One region of the Streptomyces huasconensis genome, then DNA from elsewhere that is predicted to be linked to it. Evidence: riboswitches for the same ligand, from Rfam matches in the RefSeq annotation. Region 1 holds a riboswitch; each other region holds the start of a gene.
The links. Region 1 has a riboswitch for cyclic di-AMP ahead of J2N69_RS30850 (transglycosylase SLT domain-containing protein). Riboswitches for the same ligand answer to the same signal wherever they lie in the genome.
Positions count from the first base shown of each region.

Region 2: it holds a riboswitch for cyclic di-AMP, as region 1 does, so the genes downstream of both, J2N69_RS22465 (C40 family peptidase) here and J2N69_RS30850 (transglycosylase SLT domain-containing protein) in region 1, are expected to answer to the same signal.
Region 3: it holds a riboswitch for cyclic di-AMP, as region 1 does, so the genes downstream of both, J2N69_RS17485 (M23 family metallopeptidase) here and J2N69_RS30850 (transglycosylase SLT domain-containing protein) in region 1, are expected to answer to the same signal.

Region 1 covers NZ_CP086119.1:6,906,948-6,913,379, forward strand. Annotated here, with positions in the region: gene J2N69_RS30835 (ABC-F family ATP-binding cassette domain-containing protein) at 1-615, opposite strand, end outside; gene J2N69_RS30840 (phosphatase PAP2 family protein) at 921-1,469, shown strand; gene J2N69_RS30845 (GlsB/YeaQ/YmgE family stress response membrane protein) at 1,538-1,798, opposite strand; gene J2N69_RS30850 (transglycosylase SLT domain-containing protein) at 1,975-2,697, opposite strand; cyclic di-AMP (ydaO/yuaA leader) riboswitch at 2,700-2,860, opposite strand; gene J2N69_RS30855 (APC family permease) at 3,302-4,573, opposite strand; gene J2N69_RS30860 (FG-GAP and VCBS repeat-containing protein) at 4,781-5,974, opposite strand; gene J2N69_RS36580 (hypothetical protein) at 6,320-6,432, shown strand, end outside.
Region 2 covers NZ_CP086119.1:4,897,007-4,903,438, forward strand. Annotated here, with positions in the region: gene J2N69_RS22455 (C40 family peptidase) at 1-71, opposite strand, end outside; gene J2N69_RS22460 (hypothetical protein) at 478-831, shown strand; gene J2N69_RS22465 (C40 family peptidase) at 933-2,207, opposite strand; cyclic di-AMP (ydaO/yuaA leader) riboswitch at 2,216-2,371, opposite strand; gene pcrA (DNA helicase PcrA) at 2,625-5,129, shown strand; gene J2N69_RS22475 (M23 family metallopeptidase) at 5,157-6,432, opposite strand, start outside.
Region 3 covers NZ_CP086119.1:3,845,290-3,851,721, reverse strand. Annotated here, with positions in the region: tRNA gene J2N69_RS17495 (tRNA-Met) at 1-25, shown strand, start outside; gene J2N69_RS17490 (PP2C family protein-serine/threonine phosphatase) at 205-1,362, shown strand; cyclic di-AMP (ydaO/yuaA leader) riboswitch at 1,599-1,746, shown strand; gene J2N69_RS17485 (M23 family metallopeptidase) at 1,758-2,834, shown strand; gene J2N69_RS17480 (aldo/keto reductase) at 2,925-3,869, shown strand; gene J2N69_RS17475 (PrsW family glutamic-type intramembrane protease) at 3,922-5,286, opposite strand; gene trmB (tRNA (guanosine(46)-N7)-methyltransferase TrmB) at 5,331-6,197, opposite strand.

The DNA of each region.
Region 1 (6,432 bases):
GGTCGGCTCGTCCAGCAGCAGGACATCGTGCCGCGCGCCGAGCAGGCACGCGAGGCGGACCCGGTAGCGCTGCCCGACCGACAGCGTCGACAGCGGACGGTCGCGGTCGGCGCAGGCGCCGAGGGCTTCGAGGGCGACGTCGACGCGGCGTTCGGCGTCCCACGCGTCGAGCCGGGTGGCGGCGTCGAGCGCGGCGGCGTAGCGGTCATCGGCGGTGGGGTCGCCCTCGGCCAGGGCGCGGGTCGCCTCGTCCAGCGCGCCGAGCGCGGCGAGCGACGCGGCGAGCGCCTCGGACGTGAGGGTGCCGACGGTCTCCCCGTCCCGCGCGGACAGCTCCTGGCGGGCCAGGCCGATGGTGCCGTTGCGGTGCACGGTGCCCTCGTCGGGCGTGAGCAGCCCGGCGAGGACGTGCAGCAGGGTCGTCTTGCCGCGGCCGTTCTCGCCGACGACGGCGATCCGGGACCGGGCGGAGACGATGACCGACAGGTCGTGCAGGACGCGCCGGGATCCGCGGGTGACGGTGACGCCGTCGGCACGGAGGTGGGCAGAGCCGCCCGCTTCGGGGGACGGGGACAGGGTGGAGACGGCCTCGGGGGCCGGGGTGGTGGGGTACAAGGTGTGCTCCGCAGCTCGCAGTGGAGCCGGGCAACGCGAGAAGGCCGCCCGGCGGGAACCGGGACGGCGAGCGCGGATTCAGCAGAGAGAAGGCGCCGCCGTCAGCGGGCGGAGCGGACCTTCTGCGACCAGATACCTCGTGCCATACCTGTCAGGCTAGCAGCGGCGGGCCCGGTCGGCAGGGGATATCGCTGCCGGGCCGTGCGGCCGGCCGGCTCGGCCAGTCGGCTTCATGTGACGGGAGCGGTCGGCTTCAAGTGATCAACAACTGCGTACGTTCGGGCGTTGCGGGATACCTGGTGCGCATGAACCTTTTGACAGGTGTGAGCGAGCTCGACCGAGTGGTGACGCAGCAGGTGGCCCGGCGCGTCCCGCCAGGTGTGGGCAGGGTGTTGTCCGGGGTGGAGGAGGCGGCGGAGAGCACGAAGCTGTGGTGCGGGGCCGCCGTCGCGATGGCGTGCCTGGGCGGGTGGCGGGGCCGTACCGCCGCGGTCGCCGGCCTCGCGGCCATGACGGTGGCGCAGCTGGCGTCGAACGGCGTGTGCAAGCAACTGGCCGACCGGTCCCGGCCGCCGAAGGAGTGGTTCCCGCACGACGAGGCGGACGACCGTCCCGACTCCTCGTCGTTCCCCTCCGGGCACACGGCGGCCGCGGTCGCGTTCACCGCCGCCGTCCTCCCGAACTGGCGGGCGGCCGGCGTGGCCTGCGCGGTACCGGCGGCCATGGTGGCGGTCGAGCGGGTGCAGAGCGGCGCGCACTACCCCAGCGATGTGGTCGGCGGTGCGGCCATCGGCCTGGCGAGCGCCTGGTTCGTCCGGCGGATTCCCCGCCTCGCCCTGCGCCACTGGCTGTAGAAGGCACCCGGAACGACGAAGGCCCCCGGCGCGATGCGCCGGGGGCCTTCGTCAGGAGTGGGACGGGATCAGGCGTGCCGTCGGGCCCACAGCGGCGTCACGAGCGAGATCAGGACGGCGGCGACCCCGATCTGGAAGACGTGCCGAATCCAGTCGATGCCGCCGGTGTCCCGGACGCCGAAAGCACTGGCGAGGGCGTTGCCGACGACGGCACCGACGATGCCCAGGACGACCGTCAGCCAGAGGGGGATGGGCTGACGACCGGGCAGAACGAGCTTGGCCAGCAGGCCGATGATGAGTCCCGCGATGATGGCCCAGAGAAACGACACGACAACTCCTCCTGATCTATGGTCCCGATCTTTCGGATACCTACGTCCGCTTGCCCGGCAATCCGCGGCTCATTCATCCCCGTGCCGAGTCGTGTCGTGCCGTTTTCGAGTCGTGTCGTTTCCGTGTCGTGCCGGCCGCGCCGCCCCGGGCGGGGCGGCGCGGGATCGGGCGCGGTCTAGTACGGGCCGTTCACGTTGTCGATCGAGCCGTACCGGTCGGCCGCGTAGTTGCAGGCGGCGGTGATGTTGGCGACCGGGTCGAAGCTGTCCGTCGACGTGCCGGGCACGTGGTACGCGGCGAACGTGGGGCCGATGACCTGCAGGAGGCCCTTCGACGGGGTTCCGGCGACAGCGTTGGAGTCCCAGTTGTTGATGGCCAGCGGGTTGCCGGAGGACTCGCGCATGATGTTGCGGTGGATGCCCTCGTAAGTGCCGGGGATGCCGTGCCGGGCCATGATGTCCAGCGACTCCTTGATCCAGCCGTCGAGGTCGTCGGTGTACGACTTCTTCGCCGGGGCGGCGGCGGTCTTGACGGAAGCCGGGGAGGCGGCCGACTTCTTCGCCGGCTCTGCGGGGTTCTTCTTTCCGAGGGTGAGCTTGAGGCCGGGGTGGATCAGCTTCGGGTCGTCGCCGAGAACTCCGCGGTTGTCCTCGTACAGCTTCTTCCAGCCGCCGCTGAGGGAATGCTCCCGGGCGATCTTGGAAAGGGAGTCACCCGCGACGACGACGTGGACATTCGGGGCGGCGGCGGGCTTGGCGGCCGCCCCGGGCTCCGCCGCACCGGCGGCGGTCGCGCCGAGCACCGGCAGGACGAGCACGGCTCCGCCCGTTCCCGCGGCGGCTATGCCCCGGTGGAGCGAGCTGGACTTCGGGCGGCGGTGCTTTCCCTTTGCGGGCATGGCGAATTCCTCTCCGTCGCCTACGAGGTGAGCTGTCGGGTTCGGACGGGAGATGTCCGGTCGCACTGGGCGTGCGACTTCACCCCGAGCCGTTCCGGAAACCGGATCGGCGGCTTACCTGGGTCCCCCGCTCCTGCCGTGCGTGAGTCAGTGTGTGTGGGTGGGTGCAAAGGCTTCCGGACGGCGGCAGGATTCGGCGTTCCATCCGGTTCGACGGTGACATTAAGCGAGAAAGTCCGGACGGAACAAGACGGGAATTCGAATACGGAATGCGAGACGCTGTTCCTGAATGATCAAATTCCACCGTCCCGTTTTGATCGAAAACTCAACTCTCGTGCCGGGTAACGGGAATGCGTCCCGTGACCCCACAAGATCGTGGAATTCGGCGTGACCCATTTCACGGAACGGGTGCGGCGAAAGGTTGGTCTTTCACTTCAAAACGGGCATACCGCAATCCCTTGTTGAGGGTTCCGTGGATGTGGGCGGCTTTTGGCTGACCGGTGTGTGTCCGCGTCACTGATGCCGTCAACTCAGGGGAATTGCAAGGTGCGTTGGGTCGGAAATGCGTCTGCCGGGCCTTTCGGCGTGGCCGGCGGCTCGCGGCTCAGTCCCGCCCCGCCGTCAGACGGCGTCCCGCGTACCAGACCGCACCCGCCGCCAGGACCGCGGCACCGGAGACCACCGACGCCACGGGCAGGGCGAAGGCCAGCGCCAGGCAGCCGGCCAGGCCGACGAGCGGGACGGCCCGGGGTGGGCGGCCCCCGTCCGAAGTCAGCGTCCAGGCCGAGGCGTTGGCGACGGCGTAGTAGGCCAGCACGCCGAAGGAGGAGAAGCCGATGACCCCGCGTACGTCCGCTGTCGCGGCGACCACCGCCACCACCGCGCCCACGGCCAGTTCGGCGCGGTGCGGCACCTTGAACCGCGGGTGGACCGCGGCGAGGGCGTGCGGCAGATGCCGGTCGCGGGCCATGGCCAGCGTGGTGCGGGAGACGCCCAGGATCAGCGCGAGCAGCGAGCCGAGCGCCGCCAGGGCCGCGCCGGCGCGGACGACGGGCACCAACCAGTCGGCCCCCGCCGCCCGGGCCGCCTCGGACAGCGGCGCCGAAGCCCCGGCCAGTTCCTCCGGGCCGAGGACCGCTGTCACGGCGATCGCGACGACGGCGTAGACGACCAGCGTGATGCCGAGCGCGATCGGGACGGCCCGGGGGATGGTGCGCGCGGGGTCGCGGACCTCCTCGCCCAGGGTGGCGACGCGCGCGTACCCGGCGAAGGCGAAGAAGAGCAGACCGGCCGCCTGGAGCACCCCGCCGACGGTCGCGTCGTCACCGATCTCCAGGCGGGCCATGTCCGAGGCGCCGGACGTGAGGGCGGTGACCGCCACGGCGGCGAGCACGGCGAGGACCACGGCCACGATCACGCGGGTCAGCCAGGCGGACTTCCGCACCCCGGCGCAGTTCACCGCCGTCAGCGCCACCACCGCGGCGACCGCGACCGCGTGGGCCTGCCCGGGCCACGCGTACGCGCCCACCGTCAGCGCCATGGCGGCACAGGAGGCGGTCTTGCCGACGACGAACGCCCACCCGGCCAGGTAACCCCAGAACGCGCCGAGCCGCTCGCGTCCGTAGACATAGGTGCCGCCGGAGGCCGGGTAGCGGGCCGCGAGCCGGGCGGAGGAGGTCGCGTTGCAGTAGGCCACCACGGCCGCCAGCGCGAGCCCGAGCAGCAGCCCGGACCCGGCCGCACGCGCCGCCGGGCCCAGCGCGGCGAAGATCCCCGCGCCGATCATCGCCCCGAGACCGATCACGACGGCGTCGGACAGCCCGAGGCGGCGCCGCAACTCGTCCGGAACGCCGGTGGTGGTCGACGGCTCACTCATGGACACACTCCTCGGCGGCAGGCACGGCCTTTTTCACGGGTCCTCGCGGGCTCCCACGCATTCTCGCGGTTCTCGCCGACTCGACGGGACGGCCGACGGCCGCATCCTAGGGGCTCCGGCACCACCACCTGGCGCGGCGGCGCACCGCTCGCATCAGCGGTACGCCGCATACGCCGCCCGCGTCACCGGAGCTTCAGTGACCGACCCTCAGTGCCCCAGTGCCTGCCCGTAGTACAGCGCCCCGCGCAGCCCGAACAGCCGTGCCGTCAGCGCCTTGGAGCCCGTCCCGGCGCCGTTCGGCAGCGTCCAGACACCACCGGAGCTGAGCGTCTGCTCGTACTCCGTGCTGTCCTCGTTGAAGACGCCGACCGTGATGTCCCCGTCGCCGTCGTAGTCACCCAGGGCCAGCGCCGAGCCGAACTCGTCGTTGACCTCCGGCGCGCCCGGAACCCCGGCGGAATCCTGGTGCCACGCCGCGGACTTGGCGGTGCCCGAGGCGTCCGGCAGACCGGTCGGGCCCGAGGTCAGCACGGTCGCCGAACCGGCCCTGTCCGCCGCCCCGACGCCCTCAGCGGGCGTGCCCGCCACAAGGTCGTCCCGGCCGTCACCGGTGAGATCACCCGCGGCGAGCTTGATGCCGAAGCTGTCCGCTTCCTCGGCCGTGCCCGCGACGCCCGGAGTCTCCCGGCCGATGGTGTGGCTGCGGGTGCCGAAGCCCTCCGCGTCCGCGCTTCCATAGAGGACCCGCACCTTGCCGCCCTTGGCCAGTTCATCGGGGCCGCATGCCCCGGTGGGCCGGTCGGCCTCGGCGGTGATCAGACAGTGCCCGAGGGCCAGGTCGTCCACGTTGTCGCCGTCGAAGTCACCCGCGGCCATGTCGTAGCCGGTGGCCGGGGACTTCCAGTACTCCCGCAGGGCCGAGCCGTTCCGGCGCCACAGGGTGGTGCGCGAGTCGTCGTTGGAGTACGCGGAGACCGCCAGCTCGGTCCTGCCGTTCCCGTCGAGGTCCCCGGCCGCCAACCTGCCCGCGGTGCCGTCGAAGCCGGTGTGGAGCAGACGCGTCAGCGGCTTGTCCTCGGTGAGCGGACCCGGCCGCAGGGTGACTTCTCCGAACTCCCCGTGGGGCAGGCCCACCGCCACGTCCATGGCGCTGTCCTGGGTGAAGTCGCCCACGGCGAGCGAACTCCCGGCGCCGCTGCCCGCCTGGCCCTGCGCGATCGTCCGTCGGACGAGCCGTACAGGACGACCACCGAGCCGTGGCCCGCCGTACAACACGTGCAGGTAGCCCGCGGACTTCTTGCCGTCGACGTCGCCCCGGTACACGCCGACCACGGCATCCGCGTACCCGTCACCGTTGAAGTCGGGCCCCTTGACGGCCGCCGGCGCCGCGGTACTCCACATCTCAAGGCGGGAAGGTCAGGGACTTGCCCTGCGGGTACGTCTCCCGGGTGCCGCTCGGCGCGAACCAGCGGCCAGGGTACGTACAGGCGAACACGGCGTGGTTGCGCGCGAGTTCTCTTCCCAGGCCCGTGTTCGCGTCGATGGCAGACCATGTGCTGATCTATGGGGCACTGTTACATGATCTGCGGTTATCCGTTATGACGGGTCAACTACGTTATGTAGGTACTCGCCGCACGGCACTGATGGCGAGGCCGCACAGGACAGCCTCCCGGCGTGGCGCCGCCCGACCAGCGGAGCTGTGCCGTGCGTGCGAACAGATCCATGATCGTGAAGGGGAACCACGTTATGCGTACCACCACCCACCGCCGCAGCGCCCTGCGTACCGCCGCCGTTTCGGTCCTCGCCGGTACGGCGCTCCTGGCCCCGGCCGCGGCCGCGCTGGCGAGCACCCCCACCGC
Region 2 (6,432 bases), 2.0 Mb from region 1:
GCGAGGGTGGCGGCGGTGCGGGCCGCGGGGCCGCTGAGCGAGCGCTGTTTGGGCTTGCGGTGCGCTGCCACGAAGGTGCTCCTTAGCTGGCCGGTGGCGGCCCGCACAGGGGGACGGGCCGCCACCGGGTTTCTCGGCGGGGGTGTCCGACTGCCGCCCTGAGCGGGGGCGGCGATGGGGAGCCGGTCACCTGGTGAAGGACGCTAAACCTGGGCGTCACGGCCCGGAGGAGGATTGTGCGCAACTGCCGGAGAAGGTCGGAATCGTGACCGCGCCTGTCCGCGGTACTGACGGGTCGAGGGCGGCTTCGTGGACAGCTGTGACCAATGGGGCGGTTTGTGCCCTGCCTGCCCGGCAGAGGGTGGTATGGGCCTGGGGGTGCGCCCACCCCTACGCCCACCCCTACGCCCGCCCCTGGGCCCCGCCCCGGAGCCCGCCTGTGAGGGGCGGTGCGGGGCCCGGCTAGGCTCCGGCCTCATGGACGTACTCATCCATCTCTTCGTCGGCCTGCACATCATCGGCATCGCCTCGCTCCTGGGCGGCTTCCTGACCCAGATGAAGCAGATGGGCCAGGGCACCGCCCGCTTCAGTCCCGCGATGCTGCACGGCGCGCTGACCATGCTCGTCACCGGCGTGGCCCTCGTGGGCCTCAACCAGGCGGACGACAACGCGGTCAACAACGTCAAGATCGGCATCAAGATGGCCGTCCTGATCTTGATCCTCGCGCTGGTCTACGTGAAGCGGGACGAGGAGAAGATCGACAAGGGCGTGTTCGGCGCGGTGGGGCTGCTGACCACGGCGAACATCTTCATCGCCGTGCTGTGGACCTGATCCTGCGAACGACCCTCTACGCGCGCGTGGCCCGCACTTCTCCGGAAGTGCGGGCCACGCGCGCGTAGAGGGTGTTTTTCCGCGGTGACGCCGGGGCGCGGTTACGCCGGGCGCACCATGCTGTGGATCGGCATGGAGAAGATCGACTCGACGCGGACCTTCGCACCCGGCTTCGGGGCGTGGATCATCTTGCCGCCACCGATGTAGATCCCTAGGTGGCTGATGTCGTCGTAGAAGAAGACCAGGTCACCGGGTTCGGCGTCGGCGGTCTTCACGGTGGTACCGGCCTTCACCTGGTCCCACGTCGTGCGCGGCAGCGTGATCCCCGCGGCCTTCCACGCGTCCTGGGTGAGCCCGGAGCAGTCGTAGGAGTCGGGCCCGGTCGCGCCCCAGACGTACGGCTTGCCGATCTGCGCCTCCGCGAAGGCGATGACCTTCGCGGCCTTGGTGGCGTAACCGCCGTCGGCGCTTCCGGAGCCGGAACCAGCGCCGGAGTCGGGGCCAGAACCGGAGCCGGAACCGGAACCGGTGTCCGAGCCGGGACCGGAGCCTGAACCTGTGCCCTGGCCCTTCCCTCCCCCCTCTCCCTGCTCCTTCCGCTCCTTCTGGGCCGCCTCCTGCGCCTTGCGCTTGCGCTCCGCCTCGGCCGCCTCCTTGCGGGCCAGTTCCTCGGCCTTGCGCTTGGCCTCCCGTTCCTTCTGCCGCTCGATCACGGCGAGCCGGGCCTTCTCCTCGGCGGTCAGCTCCGAGAGAAGCTCACGTGCCTCGCCCAGCTTCTTCTGGACGGTCCGCTTGCTCGTCCTGAGGCTGTCCCGTGAGTCGCTCAGCGTCTCCAGGCTCCGCGCGGCCTTCGTACGCTGCTTCGTCGCCGACGCCTGCTGCGTCTGGTAGTCGTCGACGGCCTTCTTCTGCCGCTTGGTGAGCCGGTCCGCCAGGTGGTTCTGGTCGAAGTAGCCCTGCGGGTCCTCGGCGAGCATCATCGTGGCGGTGTGGGAGACGGCCCCGGTGCGGTACTGGGCGGCGGCGAAGGAGCCGAGTTCCTGGCGCGCCTCGTTCAGCTTGTCCGCGCGCTCGGCGACATGGTCGAGCAGCCGGCCGACCTTCTTGCGCTGCTTCTCGGTCTTCTCCTTGGCCGCGTTGTACCTCTGGGTGGCCACGCCCGCCTGGTGGTACAGGTCGTCGACCTTCTTCCGCACCTCTTCGAGACTGGGCTTACCCGGCGTGGAGGGGGCCGCCTGCGCGCTCTGTGACAGGAGCGCCACGGAGGTGAGGGCGGCCGTCGTGATGCCGACGGCGGGAGCGGTGCGTATTCCGGGGATTCCGGCGAGTCCGGTCATTCCGACCGTCCGGGTCCGCGGCTTGCGGTGCGACGCCAAGGGAGGCGACTCCTTCCGTAGACCGCCTACCGGGTTAGCTGTCGGGTTCGGGCGGCTGATCCGGAAGGTTGCCCTACGGTCCCGTACTTCGTACGGGACCGATTCACCCCAAGTTTTCGGTGGGTCCCCGGCTCCGAACACGTCGGACTCGGCGGAGGCGGCCCGCTCCCGGCGTGTTCGCCGGTGGGGGACGGGCGGCCCGCGGAGCACGCTAGCCAACTCGTGTGGCGCGTGTGAAGGTTGATGTTCGATATGCCCGATACTTTTCCGTTACTTCGCGGGACCCCTGGGACGGTTCGGCTCGTGGGTGGCGGAGCGTGACCGGGCGCGGGCGGGGCGTAGGTGAGGCGGGTCGGGGAGGAAGGTGGCCGGAACCCGGGGCGGGTTGTCAGTGGGGCCGCCTAGACTCGGGAGGCGATGAGCAGCCTCTTTGATGACAGCTTCCTGGCGGACCTGCAGCCTTCCCGGGCCGCGGACGAAGAGCCCCCGCCGCCGCCCGAGGACAGCGCTCCGGAACCGGTTCCGGACGACTTGTTCAGCGGGAAATTCGACGTGCCCATGACCCGGGACACGCACTACCGCGACGGCGCCCCGCGCCCGGTCATCGACCCGGCGACGCTCCTGGAGGGGCTGAACGAGAACCAGCGCGCGGCGGTCGTGCACGCCGGCTCCCCGCTGCTCATCGTCGCCGGTGCCGGTTCCGGCAAGACCCGCGTGCTGACCCACCGCATCGCGTACCTCCTCGCGCAGCGCGGTGTGCACCCCGGGCAGATCCTCGCGATCACCTTCACGAACAAGGCCGCGGGCGAGATGAAGGAGCGCGTCGAGCAGCTCGTGGGCCCCCGGGCCAACGCGATGTGGGTCTCGACCTTCCACAGCGCCTGTGTCCGCATCCTGCGCCGCGAGTACAAGAAGCTCGGCTTCACGTCCTCCTTCTCGATCTACGACGCCGCGGACTCCAAGCGTCTGATGGCCCTGGTCTGCCGCGACCTGGACCTCGACCCGAAGAAGTTCCCGCCGAAGTCCTTCAGCGCCAAGATCTCCAACCTGAAGAACGAGCTGATCGACGAGGAGGACTTCGCCGCCCAGGCCGCCGACGGCTTCGAGAAGACCCTCGCCCAGGCCTACGCCATGTACCAGTCGCGCCTGCGCGAGGCGAACGCGCTGGACTTCGACGACCTGATCATGACGACGGTGCACCTCCTGCGCGCCTTCCCGGACGTCGCCGAGCACTACCGCCGCCGCTTCCGGCACGTCATGGTCGACGAGTACCAGGACACGAACCACGCGCAGTACGCCCTGGTGCGCGAGCTGGTCGGCCCCTCCGGAGGCGAGGGCGACGATCCGGCCGAGCTGTGCGTGGTGGGTGACGCCGACCAGTCGATCTACGCCTTCCGCGGCGCCACCATCCGCAACATCCTCCAGTTCGAGGAGGACTACACCGACGCCACCACGATCCTCCTGGAGCAGAACTACCGCTCCACGCAGACGATCCTGAGCGCCGCGAACGCGGTCATCGAGCGGAACGAGAGCCGCCGCCCGAAGAACCTCTGGACCAACCAGGGCGCGGGCGCCCGTATCACCGGCTATGTGGCCGACACCGAGCACGACGAGGCGCAGTTCGTCGCCGACGAGATCGACCGGCTCACGGACGCGGGCGAGGCGAAGGCCGGCGACGTCGCGATCTTCTACCGCACGAACGCCCAGTCCCGCGTCTTCGAAGAGATCTTCATCCGCGTCGGCCTGCCCTACAAGGTCGTCGGCGGCGTCCGCTTCTACGAGCGCAAGGAGGTCCGCGATGTGCTGGCCTACCTGCGCGTTCTCGCCAACCCCGAGGACGCGGTCCCGCTGCGCCGCATCCTGAACGTCCCCAAGAGGGGCATCGGCGACCGCGCCGAGGCGATGATCGACGCGCTGGCGCAGCGCGAGAAGATCTCCTTCCCGCAGGCGCTGCGCCGCGTCGACGAGGCGTACGGAATGGCGGCCCGTTCGACCAACGCCGTCAGGCGGTTCAACACGCTCATGGAGGAGCTGCGGACCATCGTCGAGTCCGGCGCGGGCCCGGCCGTCGTCCTGGAGGCCGTGCTCGAACGGACCGGCTACCTCGCGGAGTTGCAGGCCTCGACGGACCCGCAGGACGAGACCCGCATCGAGAACCTCCAGGAACTCGCCGCGGTCGCGCTGGAGTTCGAGCAGGAGAACGCCCAGGCGGCCGGTGCCCAGGAGGACGGCCAGGCGGAAGCCGACGAGGGGGCCGTCGCTCCGGCCGGCACGCTCTCCGACTTCCTGGAGCGCGTCGCGCTCGTCGCCGACTCCGACCAGATTCCGGATGAGGAGGACGACGGCTCCGGAGTCATCACCCTCATGACGCTGCACACCGCGAAGGGCCTTGAGTTCCCGGTGGTGTTCCTGACCGGCATGGAGGACGGCGTCTTCCCGCACATGCGCGCTCTCGGGCAGGTCAAGGAGCTGGAGGAGGAGCGCCGCCTGGCCTACGTGGGCATCACCCGCGCGCGCGAGCGGCTCTACCTCACGCGGTCCTCGATGCGCAGCGCCTGGGGCCAGCCCTCGTACAACCCGCCGTCGCGCTTCCTGGAAGAGATTCCGGATACGTATCTGGACTGGAAGCGGAAGGGCTCCGTCGGCGCCCTCGCGTCGTCGGGTCCCGCCGCGGGCATCGCCTCGTCGCTGTCCTCCTCGCGCTCGCGCACGGGCGGGGCGCAGGGCTTCGCCACCCGCCGCGCCTCGGAGAAGCCGGTGGTCTCACTGGCGATCGGGGACCGGGTCACGCACGACCAGTTCGGTCTCGGGACCGTGGTCGGGGTGAAGGGCACGGGTGCGAACGCCGAGGCGACGGTGGACTTCGGCGAGCCCAAGCCGAAGCGGCTCCTGCTGCGGTACGCGCCGGTCGAGAAGCTGTAACGGCAACGCCGGGAGCGGCGACGGGAGTTACAGCGGGTCGAGGCCGTGGCTGCGCAGCCACGGCAGCGGGTCGATCGCCGAGCCGCCGCTGGGCCGCACCTCGAAGTGCAGGTGCGGTCCCGTGGAGTTCCCGGAGTTCCCGGAGAAGGCGATCGTCTCGCCCGCCTTCACGGGGCCGCTGGAGATCTTGTGCGAGGAGAGGTGGCAGTACCACGTCTCCGTGCCGTCCTTGGCGGTCACGATCGCCATGTTGCCGTAGGCGCTGTTCCACTTCGTGGTCACGGTGCCGTCGGTCGCGGCGTAGACCTCCGTGCCGTACGACACGGGGAAGTCGATGCCGGAGTGCGCCGACATCCAGTTGACGCCGGCCTGGCCGTACTGCGCGCTCAGGCCGTGCTGCTTCACCGGCAGCGCGAACTTCGGGCGGAGCCGCTCCTTGCGTGCCGCTTCCGCGGCCGCCTTCTTCTGGGCGGCGACCTTCTCGGCCTTCAGGTCGATACGTTCCTGCGTACGGCTCGCGCGGTCCGCGAAGTCGCCCGCGTCCGCGGAGAGATTCGCCAGCTGGGTGTCCAGCTTGCTGTTGGCGGTGGAGGGCTTCACCGGGGCGGAGTCCGGGGCCGAGGCCGTCGTCTCCTTGCCCTCGTCGCCGCCGAAGCTGCCCACGGAGGCGGCGGCCACTCCGGCGACGCCCATCACGCAGGCCGAGGGCACGGCGACGGTGAATAGGGCGGAGCGCTTGGCGGGGGTGCGGCGTCGGGTCCGTGAGCGGCCCGCACCGGAGCCGCCGGTCTTGCCTCGGGCGGCGGCACGCGACCCGGGGGCCGGGCCATCGAGCGCCGGTTCGGGCTCCGCGGCCGTGTACGGGGCGTCGGCGGCGATCTCGTACTGCTCGGTGAGTTCGTACGGCTGCGCATCCTCGGATTCCGCGGGCTCGTACGAAAGGGGCGCGTCGTGCGGCTCGTGCGACGAGTTGTGCGCCCCCTGGTTCTCGTGCGCTTCGTTTGCCTCGCGGCCCTCGTGTTCCTCGCGCGCCCCGGGCGTCCGGTCGGGGGAGTTCCACGCGGCGGCGTCGAATGAACCCGTGTCGAACGAGCCTGTTTCCGTGCCGAAGGCGTCCGTCTCAAAGGTCTGCGTCTCGGCGGCCTGCGTCTCCCACTGGCCGGTCGAGGGGCCCTCGTTCCAGGCGGTGGCGTCCCACTGGCCCGAGTTGTCCGGGCCCGGCTGGGCGGGGATGTCGGCGAGATGCGGGTAACCGCCGGTCGGCCAGGCGGAGGTGGTGTCGTAGCTGCCGGTGTCGTACGCG
Region 3 (6,432 bases), 3.1 Mb from region 1:
GCAGGTTCAAATCCTGTCCCCGCTACTGAAGGCCGAAGGCCCGGAGTCCGTGATCAGTCACGGACTCCGGGCCTTCGGTGTTTCCGGGCCCCGGCGCGACCCGTCCCGTCACCCGTATGGCCCACACCAGCTCGCACCCGCACCCCGCGCCGGGAAACCTGGGTGCAGCGCGGCGACGGGCGCGGGATCGGCGGGAGACAAGCGGTGGGGCAGCGTGGAGGTACCGGGGGCAGCGGAGCCACCGCGCACGAGCGGACACTCGTACGCGTCCTGCCCGTCCTGCTCCTCGTCGTGGGGGTCGTGTACGACGCCCTGACCCCGCCCGCGTTCACGGCCGCCCCGCTCTTCACGGCGGCCCCGCTGATCGCCGCCCCCTTCTACTCGCTGCTCTGCACCGTCCTGACGGGCGTCGCGGCCTCGGCCGCGGTCATCGTGCTGCACTACGGCAACTCCGCCGGCGGCCATGCCGAGGCCGTCACCGAACTGCTCACCGTGGCCACCGTCGCGGCTCTGGCGGTCTTCATCAACCGCGTCGTGCGCCGCGGCAACGACCGGCTCGCCATCGCCCGCTCCATCGCCGAGGCCACCCAGCGCGCCGTCCTGCCGCAGCCCGACCCCCGCATCGGCGGGCTGGACCTGGCGGCGCGGTACGAGGCCGCGCAGGCCGACGCTTTCATCGGCGGCGACCTGTACGCCGTGCAGGACACCCCGCACGGCGTACGGCTCATCGTCGGCGATGTCCGGGGCAAGGGCATGGGCGCGGTGGCCGCCGTCGCCGTCGTCATCGGCGCCTTCCGCGAGGCCGCCGAGCAGGAGACCACCCTGGAGGCGGTGGCGCAGCGCCTGGAGCGGGCCCTGGCGCGGGAGGGCACCCGGCGGGACGGGCTCGACGCCTTCGAGGGGTTCACCACCGCCGTCCTCGCGGAGATCCGGGTCGGCGAGGGCTGCGTACGGCTGGTGAACCGGGGGCACCCGGAACCGCTGCTGCTGCGGGGCGACGGGCGGCTGTGCGTGCTCACGCCGAGCGAGCCCGCGCTCCCGCTCGGCATGGGGGAACTGGGCGCGTGGCCGGACCGGGCGGACGAGTCGGAGTTCCCGCCGGGCGCGATGCTGCTCTTCTACACGGACGGGCTCTCGGAGGCGCGCGACGCGGCCGGGGCCTTCTACGACCCGGCGGCCCGGCTCGGCGGGCGGATCTTCCCCGGCCGCGAGGGTCCGCACACGCTGCTCGCCACGCTCACGCAGGAGGTACGGCGGCACACCGGGGGTGCGACGACGGACGACATGGCGCTGCTGGCGGTGCGGCGGCCGGCCACGGGGGACGGGAAGCCCGCGGGGGAGGGGGCCTGTCACCGGCCGTGAGCGAAGCGGAGCCGTCCGCATGACAACTGACGTTCTGTCAAGGGAATGTGAAGTTCCGGTACGCGGCTTTCGTGGGTTGATACAGGGTCAACTCGCCCTGCTATGGGTCGGCTTGCCCCGATAAGTACCGGCCGTGAGCGTTAACGATCAATCGGAACAGCTTGGAATACGGCACCGCTGTCTATTAACGTTCGATAACGCAGCGCGGTCGTCCCAGCCGTCACTAGAGGCGGCTCCGTGCGCACACGCCTAATCCCGCAAGGGAGCCGGGGAACCACCAACTTGGGGTGAATCGGGCACCTGTGCATCCGTGCCAGATGTCCGTAGGAGACCTTCCTGCTCCGAACCCGTCAGCTAACCCGGTAGGCGAGAAGGAAGGAAAGGAGTGCGCCCCAGTGGCGTCCAACCGGCCTGCCCCCCAAGCCGCGTACATACCGAATGACGACGACTTCGGTGGATACGACCCGGAGACCTGGGAGGAATGGAACCCCACCGAGGAGTCCGTCCGTCCCGTCCGCGGCAGGCACCGTGTGCACAAGAAGGGCGGCGGCGGGCTCGCCCGCAGCTCCACCGTGCTGGGCGTCGGCGTCATCGCCGCCGTCGGCGCGGGCGGCATGGCCACCGCGCAGGACGGCAAGCCGCCCGTCTCCATCTCCATGCCCGACCTGGGCGCCGTCACCGACTCGCTGCCCGCGGCCGAGTCCCTGCCCGGCGTGGGCGCACTGCTCTCCGATGACTCCGCGGCCCCCGCGGGCGCCGAGACCGTCGCCGCGGCCGCCCCGCTCACCGCGGCCGGTGTCAGCCACACCGACGCCCAGCAGGGCACCACGGACGCGGGCGAGGCCCTGCGCGCCCGCATCATGCAGCAGGCCGAGAACCAGCAGGACCAGGCGGACGACGCGGTGCGCAGCGCGGCCGAGGAGGCCGCAGTCAAGAAGGCCGCCGAGGAGGCCGCCGCCCAGCAGAGGCAGGCGGAGCGCAAGGCCGACGCCGAGGCCGCCGCCAAGAAGAAGAAGGAGCGGGAGGCCCGCGAGGCCAAGGCCCTGGCCGAACGCCGGGCCAAGCTCGCCAAGAGCTACGCGCTGCCCACCTCCTCGTACACCATCACGTCCCACTTCGGTGTCGCCGGCTCCATGTGGTCCTCCGGGCACCACACCGGTCTCGACTTCGCCGCTCCGACGGGTACCCCGCTCAAGGCCGTCCACACCGGCACCGTCAAGGAAGCCGGCTGGGCGGGGGCGTACGGCTACCGCACGGTCCTGGAGCTGAGCGACGGCACCGAGGTCTGGTACTGCCACCAGTCCTCGATGAACGTCAGCGCGGGCCAGAAGGTCAGCACCGGCGATGTCATCGGCCGGGTGGGCGCGACCGGCAACGTCACCGGGCCGCACCTGCACATGGAGGTGCACACCGCGGGCGGCTCCACCGTCGACCCGCTCGCCTGGCTGCAGAGCAAGGGCCTCAACCCCTGACCCGGGGCCCGCGGGCTTACGTTCCTTTGCTTGACGTTCCTTTGGGGGAGCGGACGGAATTCCGTTTCCGCCGGGTCCGTTGAGGAACGTATGACTTCTCTTCGCACTCTTGGCTCATCCGACCTCGACGTCTTCCCGCTGGCCCTGGGAGGCAACGTCTTCGGGTGGACGGCCGACCGGGCGGCGTCCTTCGCCGTCCTCGACGCCTACACCGCGGCGGGCGGCAACTTCATCGACACGGCCGACGTGTACTCGGCCTGGGTGGAGGGGAACAAGGGCGGCGAGTCCGAGACCCTCATCGGCGAGTGGCTGACCGCCCGCGGCAACCGCTCCGACGTCATCGTGGCGACGAAGGTCGGCGCCCACCCCGAGTACACCGGTCTGGCCCCGGAGACCATCAAGGGCGCCGCCGACGCCTCCCTGCGCCGCCTCGGCACCGACTACATCGACCTCTACTACACGCACTACGACGACCCGTCGGTCCCCGTGGAGGAGATCATCGGGACGCTGGACGAGCTGGTCGCGGCCGGCAAGGTGCGCGCCATCGCCGCCTCCAACATCACGCCCGAGCGGCTCCAGGAGTCCCTCGACTTCTCCGACCGCGAGGGCCTCGCCCGCTTCGTCGCGCTCCAGCCGCACTACAACCTCGTCTCCCGCGACACCTACGAGGGCCGCCTCCAGGAGGTCGCCTCGCGCTCCGGCCTGGCCGCCGTCCCGTACTACGCGCTCGCCTCCGGCTTCCTCACCGGCAAGTACCGCCCCGGCACGCGCGTGGAGAGCGCGCGCAGCGGCCGGGCCGAGGAGTACGCGGGCACCGAGAGGGGCGGCCGGGTCCTCGCCGCGCTCGACGAGATCGCCGAGGCGCATGAGGCGGAGGTCGCGACCGTGGCCCTCGCGTGGCTCGCGGCCCAGCCCACCGTGGCGGCGCCGATCGCCTCCGCCCGCACGGTCGAGCAGCTGCCGGCGCTGCTCGCGGTGGCGGACCTCGAACTGACGGACGCCGAGCTGACGGCGCTGACGGCGGCCTCCGCGTAGGCTTCCGGGCTCCCTGGCCTCCGGGCTTCCGGGTTTCCGGACTTTCGGGCGCCTAGGAGCGGTAGGGGTTGTGGACCGGGTGGCCGTACGCCGGTGCCGGGTAGGGCTGCGGCTGGCCGTACGGGGCGGGGGCGTACGGAGCGGGGTGGTACGCGCCGTGCGGGTGGGCATACGCCGCGTACGGCAGGGGGCGCATGACCGGGGTGATCGCGCGGGCCGCGTACGCCAGCGCGGGGCGGGCCGGCTCGCGGCGCTCCCAGAGCTGTTCGAGCAACTCCCGCTCGCGTACGACGAAGTCGGCGCCCGCCCGGCCGCGGCGCCCCCGGTGGCGCAGCAGCGCCAGTGACGTCGCGTACGTCTCGTACTCCAGGACCGCGCGGCCCGCGGCCTTCCCCCAGGTGTACGAGGCGTAGTCGCGGGCCAGCGCCCGAGCCCGCATCGAGCCGAGCGCGTACGGCTCGGGCGGGGTGAGCCAGCCCGCCGCCACATACGCGGGCAGTTCGGCGCGGACCACGCGCAGTTCGCGCTGGCGCGTCCAGACCGCCAGCCAGGTCAGCAGCCCGAACGAGGGCAGCATGAAGAGCGCGTACACGGCGAGGAAGCCGACCTGGCCGAAGACCGCGGAGCCGTTCCACAGGGCGTGCATGCCCATGGCGAGCAGCAGTCCGGCGAGCGGCAGCAGCACGCGGCGCAGGCGCAGGCGCTCCGCGGAGAAGGCGGCGAGGCCGAAGCCGATGCCGGTCAGGACCGTGAAGAGCGGGTGCGCGAACGGCGACATGACCACGCGTACGAAGAACGTCGCCGCCGTCACGGAGGCGACACCGCTCTCGCGGCTGAGCTGGTCGGTGACGAAGGCGTTGCCGAGGTAGAGGATGTTCTCGGTGAACGCGAAGCCCGTCGCGGTCACCCCGGCGATGACCATGCCGTCGACGATGCCGGTGAAGTCGCGTCTGCGGAAGAGGAAGACGAGCAGGATGGCGGCGGCCTTCGCCGACTCCTCGACGATCGGCGCGATGACGGTGGCGCCCAGGGTGTCGGCGCTGGTGGGGTCGGCGGTGGCGGTGGCTATCCAGCGGATCGCGAAGCTGTTCGCGACGATCGCGATGAGCGCGGCGGCGCAGGCACCCCACGCGAAGGAGAAGAGGAGGTTCCGCCAGGGCGCCGGCGCGACCCGGTCCAGCCAGCGGAACGCGGCGACGAGCAGCGGCACGGGGACGGTGGCCAGGCCGAGCCCGACGAGGAAGCCCTCGGTGCCGGTCTGCTTCCTGACCAGGGCGAGGATGACGAGGCCGGACAGCGCGAGCAGCGTGACGAGTCCGGCCACGCGTATCGCGCGCCGCTGCCACCAGTGGGCGCGTCGGAGTTCTCCCGGGGCGGGTGCCTCGGGCGGAATCGGATACGGAGGACTGGTGGCCACGTCGTTGACCCTAACGAGGGACGGGGGTGGCCGCGACGGCGCCTTTACCTGCCGGTGCCCGTCCCGAGCTGCTCCACACGGCGGAACAGCAGGTCGTGGACCACGTGCCCCTTCTTCAGGCCCTGGCCCTCGAAGCGGGTGAGGGGGCGGAAGTCCGGGCGCGGCGCGAAGCCGCCGCCCTCCTGGGCGTTCTCGAAGTCGGGGTGCGCGGTGAGTACCTCCAGCATCTGCTCGGCGTACGGCTCCCAGTCCGTCGCGCAGTGCAGGAGGGCGCCCGGCCTGAGCGAGGGCGCGGCCAGGGTGAGGAACTCCGGCTGGATCAGGCGGCGCTTGTGGTGGCGGGCCTTGGGCCAGGGGTCGGGGAAGTAGACGCGCAGACCGGCGAGGGACTCGGGCGGGAGCATCTCGCGGAGCAGGATGATGGCGTCGCCGTTGGCCACGCGGACGTTGGTCAGGCCGCCGCGCTCGGCGAGGCCGAGGAGGTTGCCCTGGCCGGGGGTGTGCACGTCGACGGCGAGGATGCCGGTGTCCGGGTCGGCGGCGGCCATCTGCGCGGTCGCCTCGCCCATGCCGAAGCCGATCTCCAGGACGACGGGGAGGTCGGGGCGGGGGCCGTGCTCGTCCGCGAACAGCTCGCCGAGGTCGAGCGTGCGCAGGCCGTCGATGTCCAGGCCCCAGGTGGGCCAGAGCCGCCGCAGGGCGTCGCCCTGGCTGGTGGTCACCCGGCTGCGGCGCGGTTGGAAGCTGCGGATGCGGCGCTCGTGGTGCGAGCCCGCGGGGTCGGGGGAGGGGCCGCCGGGGAAGCGGGGGGCGGCCTGGGGGCGCCCGGTCCGCCGGGGCCCGTCCCCCTCGGGGGTGCCGGACGCTTCGGGGGCCTCGGGGGCTTCGGGGGTTTGGGGTGACTCAGACACAGTGCGGCCAATTTTACGGGGCGGGAGGTGGGGTGGTCCGGCTGCCGGTGCGCTGCGGGTCGGCGGTGGCTGGTCGCGCAGTTCCCCGCGCCCCTTGGGGCAGGGCGTTGCGGGCGGACCGTGCCCGTCAGGGACGCGGGGGTCGTGCCCCGCCAGGGGCGCGGGGAACTGCGCGCTCAGCCGCGTCGGACCCGCAGAGCACCAAGCACCGCGTCGACGCACACAGACCGCCGGC